DNA from 2 places in the Mycoplana ramosa genome. Region 2 is predicted to be linked to the other one. Evidence: riboswitches for the same ligand, from Rfam matches in the RefSeq annotation. Region 2 holds a riboswitch; the other holds the start of a gene.

Region 1 (6,242 bases), on a different contig from region 2:
CGATCTCGACCCGCTCCCGTTCGGCCGGGCGCAGGCGAAGCGACGGGTCGATCCCGAGGCCGACGTTCTGCGCCACCGTCAGGTGGACGAAGAGATTGTTCTCCTGGAACACCACGGAAACCGGCCGCGCTGCCGGCTCCCGTCCAGCCATGTCCTTTCCAAAGATCTCGACGGTGCCGGAGCGGATCGGCTGGAAGCCGGCGATGACATTGAACAGCGTCGATTTGCCGGCGCCGGATGGACCGGTGACGGCGACGCTTGCTCCCGTGGGGATGGCGCAATCGAAGACAAGGCGCTTTTGCTCGAACTGTACGGTGGCAGATGCGAGCCGGATCGCGGTAGCCTCTGCGCCGTGATGGGAGGGATCACGCATTCTCTTCCCTTTGATTCTTGTCCGCTGCGGTGGAGGGCAGCGTCAGCAGCAGGCAGAGCACGCCCAGAAGCAGGGCGATGCCAGCCGCATCCTCCGTACGATAGCTTCCCATTCGGCTGAACAGCAGCCAGGGCAAGGTGACAAAGCCGTCGGCGCCGAAGATCGCGACAGCGCTCAGATCGCCGAGCGACAGAGCCATGGCAAAGGCAAAGGCGGTCATCAGCGGCCGCTTCAGCGCCGGCAGATCGACCCATCGGATCCGATGCCAGCCCGTGACGCCGAGACTGACCGAAAGCCGTCCGGTTCGCGCCAGATGCGTCCGGTATGCCGGTCCCAGCACGCGGACCACGAAGGGCAAGGCCATCAGGGCGTTGACGACGACAACGACACAGGGGGCAAAGCGCCCGGTCGCGCCGAAGTGGCGCAGCATCAGAAACCAGCCGGTGGCAACCACGACGGGCGGAACGAGCAGGATGAGCGAACTCGTCGCTTGCAACCCGACGCCCAGATAGCGCGTGCCTCTTGCCCCTGGTCCGACAAGTTGCGGCGTCGCGACGGTGGGCAGCGCGATTGCGAGCGACAGTGCGGCCGAGGCAACCGATATGGCCAGGCTGGTGAGCAGCGCCCGGTGCAGAGCCGGATCGGTTGCCAGGCGGGCGAGATCGGCGGAAAGACCCGAGTAGACCACCGCCAGGAGCGGTGTGATCGTGAACAGGGCAAAGACGGCAATCACAATGCCGTCGGCAATTCTCCTCCGTTTGCTGTCGAACCGCCGGACGGCGCGGCCCGTCGTCGGCGCGTCCTCGGTCGGTGTTCCGAGCATTCGCATCAGCGCCAGCAGCGCCCCGGTGATGGTGATCTGCAGGGCGGACAGCATGACGGCGCGCGGTGGGTCGAAATCGAAGCGCAGGGCCTGGTAGATCGCCACTTCGATCGTCGTTGCGGCCGGCCCGCCGCCGAGCGTGAGGACGATCGTGAAGCTGGTCGCGCAGAGCATCAGGATGAGACCGGCGATCCCCGGCAGGAGCCCGCGGATCACCGGCCATTCGATCAGGCGGAAAGCGGCGGCCGGCCGCATGCCGAGATTGGCGGAGGTCAGCCAGTATTCCGCGGGAATGCGCTCGAGCCCGGCCAGCAGCAGGCGCGTCGCAAGCGGCAGGTTGAAGAAGACATGCGCGACGAGGATGCCGGCCAGGCCATAGATGCTCACGGGATTGTCGAGCCCGAGCAGTCTCAGCGTGTCGTTGACGACACCCTTTCGGCCCCAGACCTCGATGATGCCGAGAACGGCCACCAGTGCCGGCAAGCCGAGCGGGAGGGCGGAAAGCCGGACGATCCAGATCCGAGCTGCAAAGGTCCGTTGCCGCGCCAGTGCGCTCGCCACCGGAATGGCAAGGCCCACCGACAGCGCGGTTGACAGGCCGGCCTGGAGCAGCGTGAACCGGGCGATGCGGACGAGGTAGCTGTCGAACAGCGTGCCGGACGTGCCGCCTTCGGCGCTGAGCAGCAGCACGGCGGTCGAAACGCCGGCAAACAACAGGATGAAGCCGAGGACGGCGCCCCCGGCCCAGGTAATCGCTGCTCTTTCGCTGCTGGTGTACATGCCGTGCTCCCAGGCAACAGGCTCGCCGTTCATGCCGGGAAGACGCGACGGTGCCACATCACCCGCGCCGGCGGGTTTGCCGGCAGAGGTCAGACCCTCACTTGGCGCTCATCGCCGCCAGCCATTCGTCGATCCAGGCCTTGCGGTTCGCCGCAACCTCGTCGGCAGGAAAGAGGAAGGTGTGCTCGGGCTTCACCAGCTTGCCGAAGGCGTCCGGAAGCGGCGCGCGGGTCGCGCCAACCGGCATCATCCAGTTGGTTTCGGGAATGATCGACTGGAAATCCGGGCCGGTCATGAAGCTGAGGAATTTGCGGGCGAGTTCGGGATCGTGGGCGGCCTTCGTCATCCCTGCGACCTCGATCTGCACATAGTGGCCCTCGGCAAAGGGGGCCGCCTGGTAGCGCTCGGAGTTCTCCGCCACCATGTGGTAGGCCGGCGAGGTGGTGTAGGACAGGACCATTGGCGCTTCGCCCTTGGTAAAGAGCCCATAGGCCTCGGACCAGCCGGGAGTGACGGTCAGGACGCGATCCTTCAACTTTGTCCAGGCCTCGCCCGCCTTGTCGCCATAGACGGCCTTGACCCAGAGCAGCAGGCCGAGGCCGGGCGTCGACGTGCGGGGATCCTCGATCACGATCTTTTCCTTCGGATCGCCCTCGATCAGTTCCTTCAGGCTTTTCGGCGGATTCTGCAGGGCCTCGGTATCATAGACAACGGCAAAGTGGCCGTAGTCGTAAGGCAGAAAAGTGTCGTCTTCGAAATTGCCCGGTACGGTCAGGCCTACGGGAGAAAGCTGGTGGGGCGCAAACAGCCCCGTCGCCTTGGCTTCTGCCACGAGGTTCGTGTCGAGGCCGAGAATGAGATCCGCCTTGGTGCCCTCGCCCTCCAGCTTCAACCGGGTCAGCAGTTCGACGCCGTCGGCGACGCCGACCCATTCCACCTTGCAGTCGCAGGTCTTTTCAAACTCGGCCGCGACCTTGGCGCCGGGTCCCCATTCGGTGATGAAGCTCTCGTAGGTGTAGATAGTCAGCGTCTTGTCCGCCGCGAGCGCGGGAGAAGCGAAAGCTGCAAGAAGCAGGAAAGATGGAAGAAGTCCTATGCGCATCGGCGCCTCCTTTAGTTCCAATGACGGGAATAGGGCGCTGAATGTGCCGTCTAATCCCTCCGCCGGTACAAACCGGATCAGGTTCCGCGGGTTGGCAAACGCCTCTCAGCCTCCGGTCATCTCGTAACCATGCGGCACCCCGTTAGAGCAGAAAGAGCATTAGTCCGGCGGGGCCGCTTATGCAAGCGGCTGAGCGCCGCCGTACTCGTGCAAAGACGTTTCCATTCCCGCTGAACATGCGCTAGACGGTGTGCCCATGACGAACGCCGCCGATCAACTCTTTGTCCTCCTTCTCGGAGGAACCCTTGAACCGACCCCCCGCTTCAAGGCGGCCATTCACGGTGCCCGTTTCATCGCCGCCGACGGGGGCATGCGCCATGCGACGATGCTGGGCATCACGCCCGAGACCTGGGTCGGCGATTTCGATTCCGCCTCGCCGGATGACCTTGAGGCCTGGAGCCATGTCCCGCGCGAGCCCTATCCGACCGCCAAGAATGCGACCGACGGCGAGATCGCCGTTTCGGCCGCGCTTGAACGCGGGGCGCAAAGAATGATCCTTGCCGGGGCGCTTGGCGGCGAACGCAGCGATCACGCCCTCATGCACCTGCTTCACGCGGCGGCATTGAGAGCGGAAGGCCGCGACATCATGCTGACCTCCGGATCGGAGGAAGCCTGGCCGCTGCGTCCGGGCCGCACGACGATCGAGCTGCCGGAAAACAGCCTCTTTTCGATTCTCGGCCTGACCGCGCTGTCGGGCCTTTCGATCGAGAACGTGCGCTACCCCCTGAATGTGTTCGACCTGCCCTTCGGCTCGTCGCGCACGGTTTCCAACGTGGCACTCGGCCCCGTCACCCTCACCCTTGATGCCGGGCTGGCCGTGCTGCTCGCCCGGCCCTACGATCTTTCAGGAGCCTGAGTTTGGCACCGCCTATTCTGAAACTTGACGACATGTTCCTGAGCTTCGGCGGAACGCCGCTTCTCGCCGGCGCGAACCTGCAGGTGGAGCCGGGCGACCGCATTTGCCTTGTCGGCCGCAATGGCTCGGGCAAGTCGACGCTTCTGAAAATCGCCGCCGGGATCGTCGAGCCGCAGTCCGGCGAGGTCTTCCGCCATCCATCCGCGACGATCCGCTACCTCGAACAGGCCCCGGATTTCCAAGGGTTCGCGACGGTTGCGGCCTATGCCGAGGCCGGGCTCGGCCCTGGCGACGATCCCTATCGCGTCACCTATCTGTTGTCGCACCTGGGTCTGACCGGGGAGGAGGACCCGAAGACGCTTTCGGGCGGAGAGGCACGCCGGGCGGCGCTGGCGCGTGTGCTTGCACCGGAACCGGACATCCTGCTTCTCGACGAGCCGACCAACCATCTCGACCTGCCGACGATCGAATGGCTGGAGGACGAACTGACAAAAAGCCGGTCGGCGCTGGTCGTCATTTCGCACGACCGCCGCTTCCTCGAAAAGGTCTCCAATGCCACGGTCTGGCTCGACCGCGGCACGTCACGCCGCCTCGATCGCGGCTTCGGCCATTTCGAGGCCTGGCGCGACCAGGTCCTGGAAGCCGAGGAGATGGAGCAGCACAAGCTCGGCAAGGCGATCGAGCGCGAGGAGCACTGGTTGCGCTACGGCGTGACGGCACGGCGCAAGCGCAACATGCGCCGGCTCGGCGAGTTGCAGGACATGCGTGCCCGCCATCGCGGCCACAAGGGGCCGCAGGGCACGGTCCAGGCGACGGCGTCCGATGCACAGGAATCCGGGAGGCTGGTGATCGAGGCCGACAAGGTCACCAAAAGCTACGGCGAGCGCGTGATCGTTGCGCCGTTTTCCATCCGCGTCCACCGTGGCGATTGCATCGGCCTCGTCGGGCCGAACGGCGCCGGCAAGACGACGCTGCTGAAAATCCTGACCGGTCAGATCGCGCCCGATAGCGGCACCGTCCGGCTCGGCACGAACCTTGAGATCGCCACGCTCGACCAGCGCCGGGAGGAACTGAACCCGGACGACACGCTGGCGCATTATCTCACCGATGGCCGTGGCGAGACCCTGATCGTCAACGGCGAGCAGCGCCACGTGACCGGCTACATGAAGGAATTCCTGTTCCAGCCGGAGCAGGCCCGCACCCCGATCCGCAACCTTTCGGGCGGCGAGAGGGCGCGGCTGATGCTGGCGCGCATCCTGTCGCGCCCGACCAACCTACTGATCCTCGACGAGCCGACCAACGATCTCGACATCGAGACGCTGGATCTTCTGCAGGAAATCGTCGCCGGTTTCTCCGGCACGGTCATCCTTGTCAGCCACGACCGTGATTTCCTCGACCGCACGGTTAGCTCGACGATTGCACCGGCCGATCCTGAAACGCCGGACGGCCGCTGGATCGAATATGCCGGCGGCTATTCCGACATGATGGCGCAACGCCGGGGCGCGGTGGAGGAGCGTCGCAAGGCGGAAAAGGCCGAAAAGGCGAAAGGCGACAACGCGTCGCCGGAGAAGTCCGGCGACAAGGGCAGGGGGAAGCTGTCCTACAAGCAGAAGTTCGCGCTGGAGAACCTGCCGAAGGACATGGAGAAGGTGGCGGCGGAAATCGCCCGGCGCGAGGAGAAGATGGCCGATCCGGCGCTGTTTACGAAGGATCCTGCGGGCTTCAATCGCCTCGCTGCCGAGATGGAAAAGCTGCGTGCGGACCTCACTCGAATGGAAGAGGAGTGGCTCGAACTGGAAATGCTCCGTGAGGAACTGGAGGGGTTGTGACCCCCGGTTCCTTGGGCTGTTCCTTGGACCGGCTGCGTGCCGTAGTGGATGTCACAATGCGCGGTCCCGGAAACGGGAAGCCGGACGCAACCCGTCAGGGGCGGATGACGCAGACACCGGCTTCAAAGCTGCAGCTCGACGTTTCCGTTTCCGGCGACACGATGATGACCTTGGCGTTGTTGGCAGGGCGGACCGGATAGCCGCCCTGATCGCCCATTCCATCGCCATAGCCATCGACGTAGAAGTACATCCCGTTTCCAGGATCGTCATAGGCTGAGATCGAGCCGCCGTAGAAGTTGTTGTTGAACCGCTCGCGGTCCTCATATTGGCCGGCGTAATAAGGGCGGTACGGCCCAGCGTAATAGGGGCGCACGCGATTGCGCAACAGGTCCGGCTGCTCCACCCAGTCAGGACGGGCT
Region 2 (6,242 bases):
ACATGCGAGCAAGCGGGCCGCCATTTGCGGGGATGGAAGGTTGCGCATGCCGATCACCGCAGTTCGATCGCAACGGCCTCGACCGAGGGCGCTTCCCCGATCAGGCCGCTCTCCTTCATGAAGGCGCCGAACCGCGCGTAGCGTCCGCGATCGAGTGCGGCCGGCCGTTTGGCGAAGCGCGGCAGCGTGTCGGCGAAGGCTTGGCGGTTCAACGTGTCGTCGAGATCGGGATGGGTCCTGATGAACAGCTGCCAGGCCTCCTGCGGATGATTGGTGATGTACACGGCTGCCTGTTCGACGGCGGCGAGGAAGCGCGGCAGGCGATCATCCGTCGCCAGATCGCGGTGCGCCACGAAGATCAGCTCATCATAGACGGGGACGCCATGCTCTTCGGGAAAGAAGGCGCGGCCTTCGTGGCCGGCCAACCGCATCTGCGTCAGCTCGAAATTGCGAAAGCCGCCGAGCGTCGCATCCACCTTGCCGCCGATCAGCGAGGGCGACAGCGAGAAGTTGACGTTGATGAGTTCGACGTCGTCCTTGCGCAAGCCGTCGGCTTCGAGCATGCGCTTCAGCATCGCGTCCTCGAAGCCCGAGACCGAAAAACCGACTTTCTTTCCCTTCAAATCCTTCAGGCGCCTGATCGGACCGTCGGCGAGAACCGTGATCGTGTTCAGCGGGGTTTCCACCAGGGTGCCGAAGCGCACCAGCGGCAGGCCGGCCGCATGGTCGAGATAGAGATTGGGCTGGTAGTGCACGCCGATATCGGCCTGCTTTGCCGAAACGAGCCGCGGCACCGCGGACGCATCCGCCGGAGGGATCAGCTCGACATCCAGCCCGACCGCGTCGAAAAGCCCGCGCTCGCTGGCGATCACCATCGGCGCATGATCCGGATTAACGAACCATTCGAGCAGCACGGTGAGCTTGTCGGCGGCCTGCGAAGGGGCAGTGGCCGCAAGAAACCCGGAAAGGGCGACGAGCGCGAAGGACAGGGAACGAATCTTCATCGAGGGTCTCTCCTGTGAAGGGAACGGAATGCGGGGGGATCGGTCTCGGCGGCCCAGGGGGCAAGCCCGGCGGTGAGGCGGTCGACGGCGATCCGCATAAGGATGGTCAGCGCCGCGAGCACGGCCATGGCGGCGAACACGGTATCGGTCTGCATGCGGGCATTGGCCTGGACCATGACGAAGCCGAGCCCGGCGGAGGCGCCCACCCATTCGCCGACGACGGCCGCGAGCGGCGCCAGCGGGGCTGCGACGCGAAGGCCCGAGACGAGGCCGGGCAGCGCCAGCGGCACGCGGATTCGGATCAGCGCCTGCCAGTGCGTCGCCTCGGTCAGCGAAACAGCGTCGAGGATGGCGCGATCGGTGCGCCGCAGTCCGTCGGCAAAAGCCGACGCGACGGGGAAGAAGATGATGATCGTCGTCATCGCCACCTTCGACGCCATGCCGAAGCCGAGCCACAGCACCAGGATCGGCGCCAGCACGAAGACGGGCAACGCCTGCAGGATCAGGACGATTGGCCAGACGAGTTGGCCGAACCGCGGCAGCGCCGCCAGGCCGAAGGCGGTGGCGATGCCCAGGGCAGTGCCGGACAGCAGCCCGGCCAGAATTTCGGTGAGTGTCACCAGGCCGTGCTCGAGGAAGAAGCCCGGACGGTGCACGAGTGCGGCAGCCACGGCCGCGGGCGACGGCATCAGGAAGGAAGGGGGCTCGCCAAGCCAGATGGCAACCTGCCACAGGGCGACAAGGGCCGACAGCGCCAGCCCCGCATGGTGAGTTCGCATCTCGCGTCAGCGGGTGCCGGGTGACCGGTCCGCCGGCGACGGCCGGAGCCTGTTAGAAGTCGTGGGGTAAGAATGCAGCATCGATCGATCTCCCGACGTGTCATCACGGAGACCCAGGTGAAGCGGAGAATAGAAAGAGACGCCGGATTGCCGGCGATTTTCCGTTCCTACGCCGGCATGACCCGGATCAGGTTCAAGGGTCCGGCTCACCGCCATCTCAGCATCGTACGATGCCCCCCTCGGAATGAGGGGAACCTAACCAAGTCTGTTGCGAATGTCAACGGCCGCTGTGGATATGTCGGCCTGCGGCCTATCGGTTTGCCGTTCGTGCGGCCGGGTCGTGCGCCGGATAGGGCGCCGGCAGCAGCAGGACGAGGCCGACGCCGAGGAAGACGACGAGCGCGCTCATGCCGAGTGCCGCCGAGCCGGTCGCGCTGGTGATCAGGCCGACGCAGAGCGGGGCGGCGAAGGACGTGGCCCGCCCGGTCAGCGCATACAGTCCGAAGTACCGTCCGGCCTCGTCCGGCGCCACGCCGCGCGCCAGGTAGGAGCGGACGGACGCCTGCACCGGGCCGAAGGCGATGCCGGGGGAGATGACGCAGCGCGCCACCTCTCGCCGGCTTGGGCCCATACCGGGTTTAGAAGCGCCAGCTGAAGTTGCCCTTCACCGCATGCTCCTGCGCCCGCTCGCCGACCTGCCCCCCATAAGACACGCCCAGCGTCATGTCCTCGCCTATCTGCCAGTCGAGCCCGGCCTCGGCCACTAGGGCGTCACGGTCGATGGGAATGCCTTCGACTGTGAACGCCGACGCCCCACCGGAGAAGGCGAGCAGGGCCGATGGATCTACGTCGCCGATGGCATGGCGCCATCCGACCGTGCCATGCATGGTCAGCGGGAGGTCGAGCCCCAGCTTGCTCTCGGCGCGCAGACCGAGCATGGTGGTGCCGAGCTCATAGGTTCGGGCATAGCCAACCAGCGCGGCCGGGCCGCCCTCCTCGCGGAACCCATCCATATCCAGCCGCATCGCCGAGGCGCCGAGGAACGGCTCCAGCTTCATCCGGCCAAGATCGAACGCGTATCCAACCTCGCCGAAGGCCATCAGCGTCGATCCATCATAGGACGAACCCACCCGGTCGCCGAAGCCTGGGAATGCAACCGTACGGTTCACGTCCACGTCGTGATGGGCATAGAGCGCCCCGAGCCGGACGTTGATCGCATCCCATTTCACGTCCCCGTAGATCGAACCGAAGACGGTCTCGTCCGTGCCCGACGACAGCCGTTCGTCGATGTCGAAGGACGTGCTCATGAAGCCGCCCGTGAGGCCGATGCGGTAGGTCTCGCTCACCTTGGCCTCGGCGCCGATGAGGAAGCCGCCGGTGGAAGTGTCCATGGAGGCGGCATTGCCGTCGCCGCTGACTTTGCCCGACGAGCCGAAGCCCGTGCTCCAAAGGTCGAAGGTCGGCGGCACCCCGTCGCCGGCCTGGGCTAGCGCACCGTTGCGCAGGCGGCTCAGGATCGCGCCCTGCACCCGCTGCATGTCCGCATAGGCCGAGGTAACCGCAGAGGCGTGCGCTTCGGCGGAGAGCGCATCGAAAGCCTGACGGGCGCCATTCGCGCTGGTCCCGACCACCGTGTCGAACAGGACGTTGCCCTCGCCAAGTGCCTCCACAGCATCGGCGGTACGGTATTGATTGCCGCTGACCGCGACAGTGTGGAAGGCGAGCGGCGCGGGCGGCTCGGGTGTCGGCGGCTCGGGCGTCGGCGGCTCCGGATCGGTCTTTCGAACCAGGGTCAGGGTGACGGCGTTGACGTCGTAGCCGAGGGTGGGGGTGAGGAAGGCAAGGTCGGAGGTGACGCCACCGAAGGTGCCGGTTCGTCCGCCGGCGGCGGTGAGAATGGTATAGGTAGTGGACGGCTTGTAGGAGCTGGTCTCGGCCAGAACCTGCACGGTGCCGCCGTTGAGGGTGGCGGTGCCGGTCGCGGCGATTCGGTCCGACTGACCGGCGGCATTGACCTCGACCTGATAGAGCGAGCCCGGCCCGAAGGTGACGTTGCCGGCCACATTGAGCGTGCCGATGGAATTGCCGGGCGCGACGATGCCGCCGCTCTGCGTCACGATCCCGCCGACCGTCCCATTGCCGCCGAGAGTGCCGCCGGATTGGACAGTCACATGCGAGTTCTCGAGCGAGCCGTTCACTGCAAGGCGGCCCTCCTGCACAAAGGTCGCCCCACCGAACGTGCTGTTCCCGGTCAGGTTCAAGCTGTTGGAACCGATCTTGGTGAACGCCCCGCTGCCGGTGAGCGGCGCAGACATGGTCTGGGCATTGCCGTTGGTATCGACGGTGAAGCCGCCTGCATCGACGGCAATCGAGCGGTCGAGCGTCCCCGAGTAGGTGAACTGGAGCGTGCCTCCGCTGAACGTCACCGGGCCGCTGGCGAGGGCATCGGGAGCGCCTATGGCCAGGGTTCCGCCGTTGACCGCGGTGCCGCCGGTATAGGTATTGGAGCCGGTCAACGTCAGCGTGCCCGCGCCAGCCTTGGTGAGCGATCCGGAGCCGGAGATGTTGCCGGCATAGGTCAGATCGTCGGAGCGGTTGAAGGCAAGGGCGGCGTTGTTGACGATGTTTCCACTGACGGAGCCCGATGTGCCGCCATTGCCGATCTGCAACGTGCCAGCGCTGATCGTCGTGCCGCCGGCATGGGTGTTCGCGCCGGTCAACGTCAGCGTGCCCGCGCCAGCCTTGGTGAGCGATCCGGTGCCGGAGATGGTGCCGGTATAGGTCAGAATGTCGGAGCGGCTGAAGGCAAGGGCGGCGTTGTTGACGATGTTTCCGCTGATGGAGCCCGATGTGCCGCCATTGCCGATCTGCAACGTGCCCGCGCTGATCGTCGTGCCGCCGGCATGGGTGTTCGCGCCGGTCAAGGTCAGCGTGCCCGCGCCGGCCTTGGTGAGGGCGCCGGTGCCGGAGATGTTGCCGGTATAGGTCAGATTGTCGGAACGGCTGAAGGCAAGGGCGGCGTTGTTGACGATGTTTCCGCTGATGGAGCCCGATGTGCCGCCGTTGCCGATCTGCAACGTGCCTGCGCTGATCGTCGTGCCGCCGGCATGGGTGTTCGCGCCGGTCAACGTCAGCGTGCCGGCGCCGGCCTTGGTCAGCGATCCGGAGCCGGAGATGGTGCCGGCATGGGTCAGATCGTCGGAGCGGTTGAAGGCAAGGGCGGCGTTGTTGACGATGTTTCCGCTGATGGAGCCCGATGTACCTCCGTTGCCGATCTGCAGCGTGCCCGCGCTGATCGTCGTGCCGCCCGAATAAGTGTTGGCGCCGGTCAGGATGGTGGTGCCCGTACCGAGCTGCCGAAAAATGCCGCTGCCGCTGATCGCGCTTGATAAGACGCTTGTGCCGCTTCGGTTCACCTGAAGCACACCGTTATTCGTCACTGCGCCGGTGCCGAGTGTGCCAGTTGTGCCGCCATTGCCGATCTGGAGGCCGGCTCCCGCTGCGATGGTGGTCGGGCCGGAATAGGTGTTAGTGCCCGACAGAAACACGCCGCCGGAGATAATGTTGAGTGAGCCCGCGCCGCTGATGGGGTCGGCGATGTCGATAATGGTCGACGTCGACGCAAAATTGACGGCCAGAACGCCGTCATTCGTCACCGCGCCGGTGCCGAGTGTGCCCGTCGTGCCGCCATTGCCGATCTGCAATGTCGAGCCGGAAGCGATGGTCGTTCCGCCGGCATAGTTGTTCGCTGCCGTCAGGATCAACGTGCCGGTGCCTGTCTGGGCCAAGCCACCAGAACCACTGATGGCGCCGCCGAAGACGACACTGTCCGACCGGTTGAATGCCAGCGTCGCGTTGTTGATCACATTGCCCGCGCCCAGCGTGCCGCTGGTACCGCCATCGCCGACCCGGAGCGTGCCGCCGCTGATCGTCGTGCCGCCCGAATAAGTGTTGGTGCCGGTCAAGGTCAGCGTATTGGAACCGGCCTTGGTAACCGTGCCGGAGCCTGTGATGACGCCGGTCGCGCGAAGATCGGCCGTGCCCGTGTCGAAGGTCACGGCGGAAGAGGTTCCGCCAAGGCTGATGCCGTTGCCGAGAGTCAATCCTGCGTTCTTCGGCGCAATGGTTGCACTCGCGTCTGGTGCGAGGTCGAGGCTGCCGACCAGATTCGAGCCGGTGAGCAGATTCAGCGTGTTGCCCGCTCCTTGGAAATGAACCGCGGCTGCTCTCGTGATGCCGTCGCTGGAGAGCCCGCCGCTGATTGTTCCGCCGTTGGTGATGGTAGCGTTGCCACTGGTGATGACACCTGCGCCGGCGGCAGCGTTGTTTCCGGCGCCGCCCGTGATCGAGCTGCTGTTGACGAGAGTACTGCCGGAGCCGACAAGGTTGACGCCCGCCCCACTTTGTCCGGAGCCGACCTGGCCGGAACTTGAGCCGGTTCCGCCTGCGCCGCCGACGC

Evidence for each region. A riboswitch is a leader RNA that binds a small molecule or an ion and turns the genes downstream of it on or off. The one in region 2 is predicted to bind thiamine pyrophosphate.
Region 1: it holds a riboswitch for thiamine pyrophosphate, as region 2 does, so the genes downstream of both, thiB (thiamine ABC transporter substrate binding subunit) here and JNC62_RS20420 (ABC transporter permease) in region 2, are expected to answer to the same signal.

The regions. Positions count from the first base shown of each region.
Region 1 is NZ_JBHEEW010000003.1:231,450-237,691, forward strand. Features, by position in the region: gene thiQ (thiamine ABC transporter ATP-binding protein) at 1-373, opposite strand, end outside; gene thiP (thiamine/thiamine pyrophosphate ABC transporter permease) at 366-1,976, opposite strand; gene thiB (thiamine ABC transporter substrate binding subunit) at 2,074-3,078, opposite strand; TPP riboswitch at 3,116-3,230, opposite strand; gene JNC62_RS05500 (thiamine diphosphokinase) at 3,335-3,994, shown strand; gene JNC62_RS05505 (ABC-F family ATP-binding cassette domain-containing protein) at 3,997-5,823, shown strand; gene JNC62_RS05510 (hypothetical protein) at 5,918-6,242, opposite strand, start outside.
Region 2 is NZ_JBHEEW010000022.1:103-6,344, reverse strand. Features, by position in the region: gene JNC62_RS20430 (hydroxyethylthiazole kinase) at 1-48, opposite strand, end outside; gene JNC62_RS20425 (ABC transporter substrate-binding protein) at 54-1,004, opposite strand; gene JNC62_RS20420 (ABC transporter permease) at 1,001-1,783, opposite strand; TPP riboswitch at 1,931-2,033, opposite strand; partial or broken gene JNC62_RS20415 (MFS transporter) at 2,094-2,369, opposite strand; partial or broken gene JNC62_RS20410 (autotransporter-associated beta strand repeat-containing protein) at 2,422-6,242, opposite strand, start outside.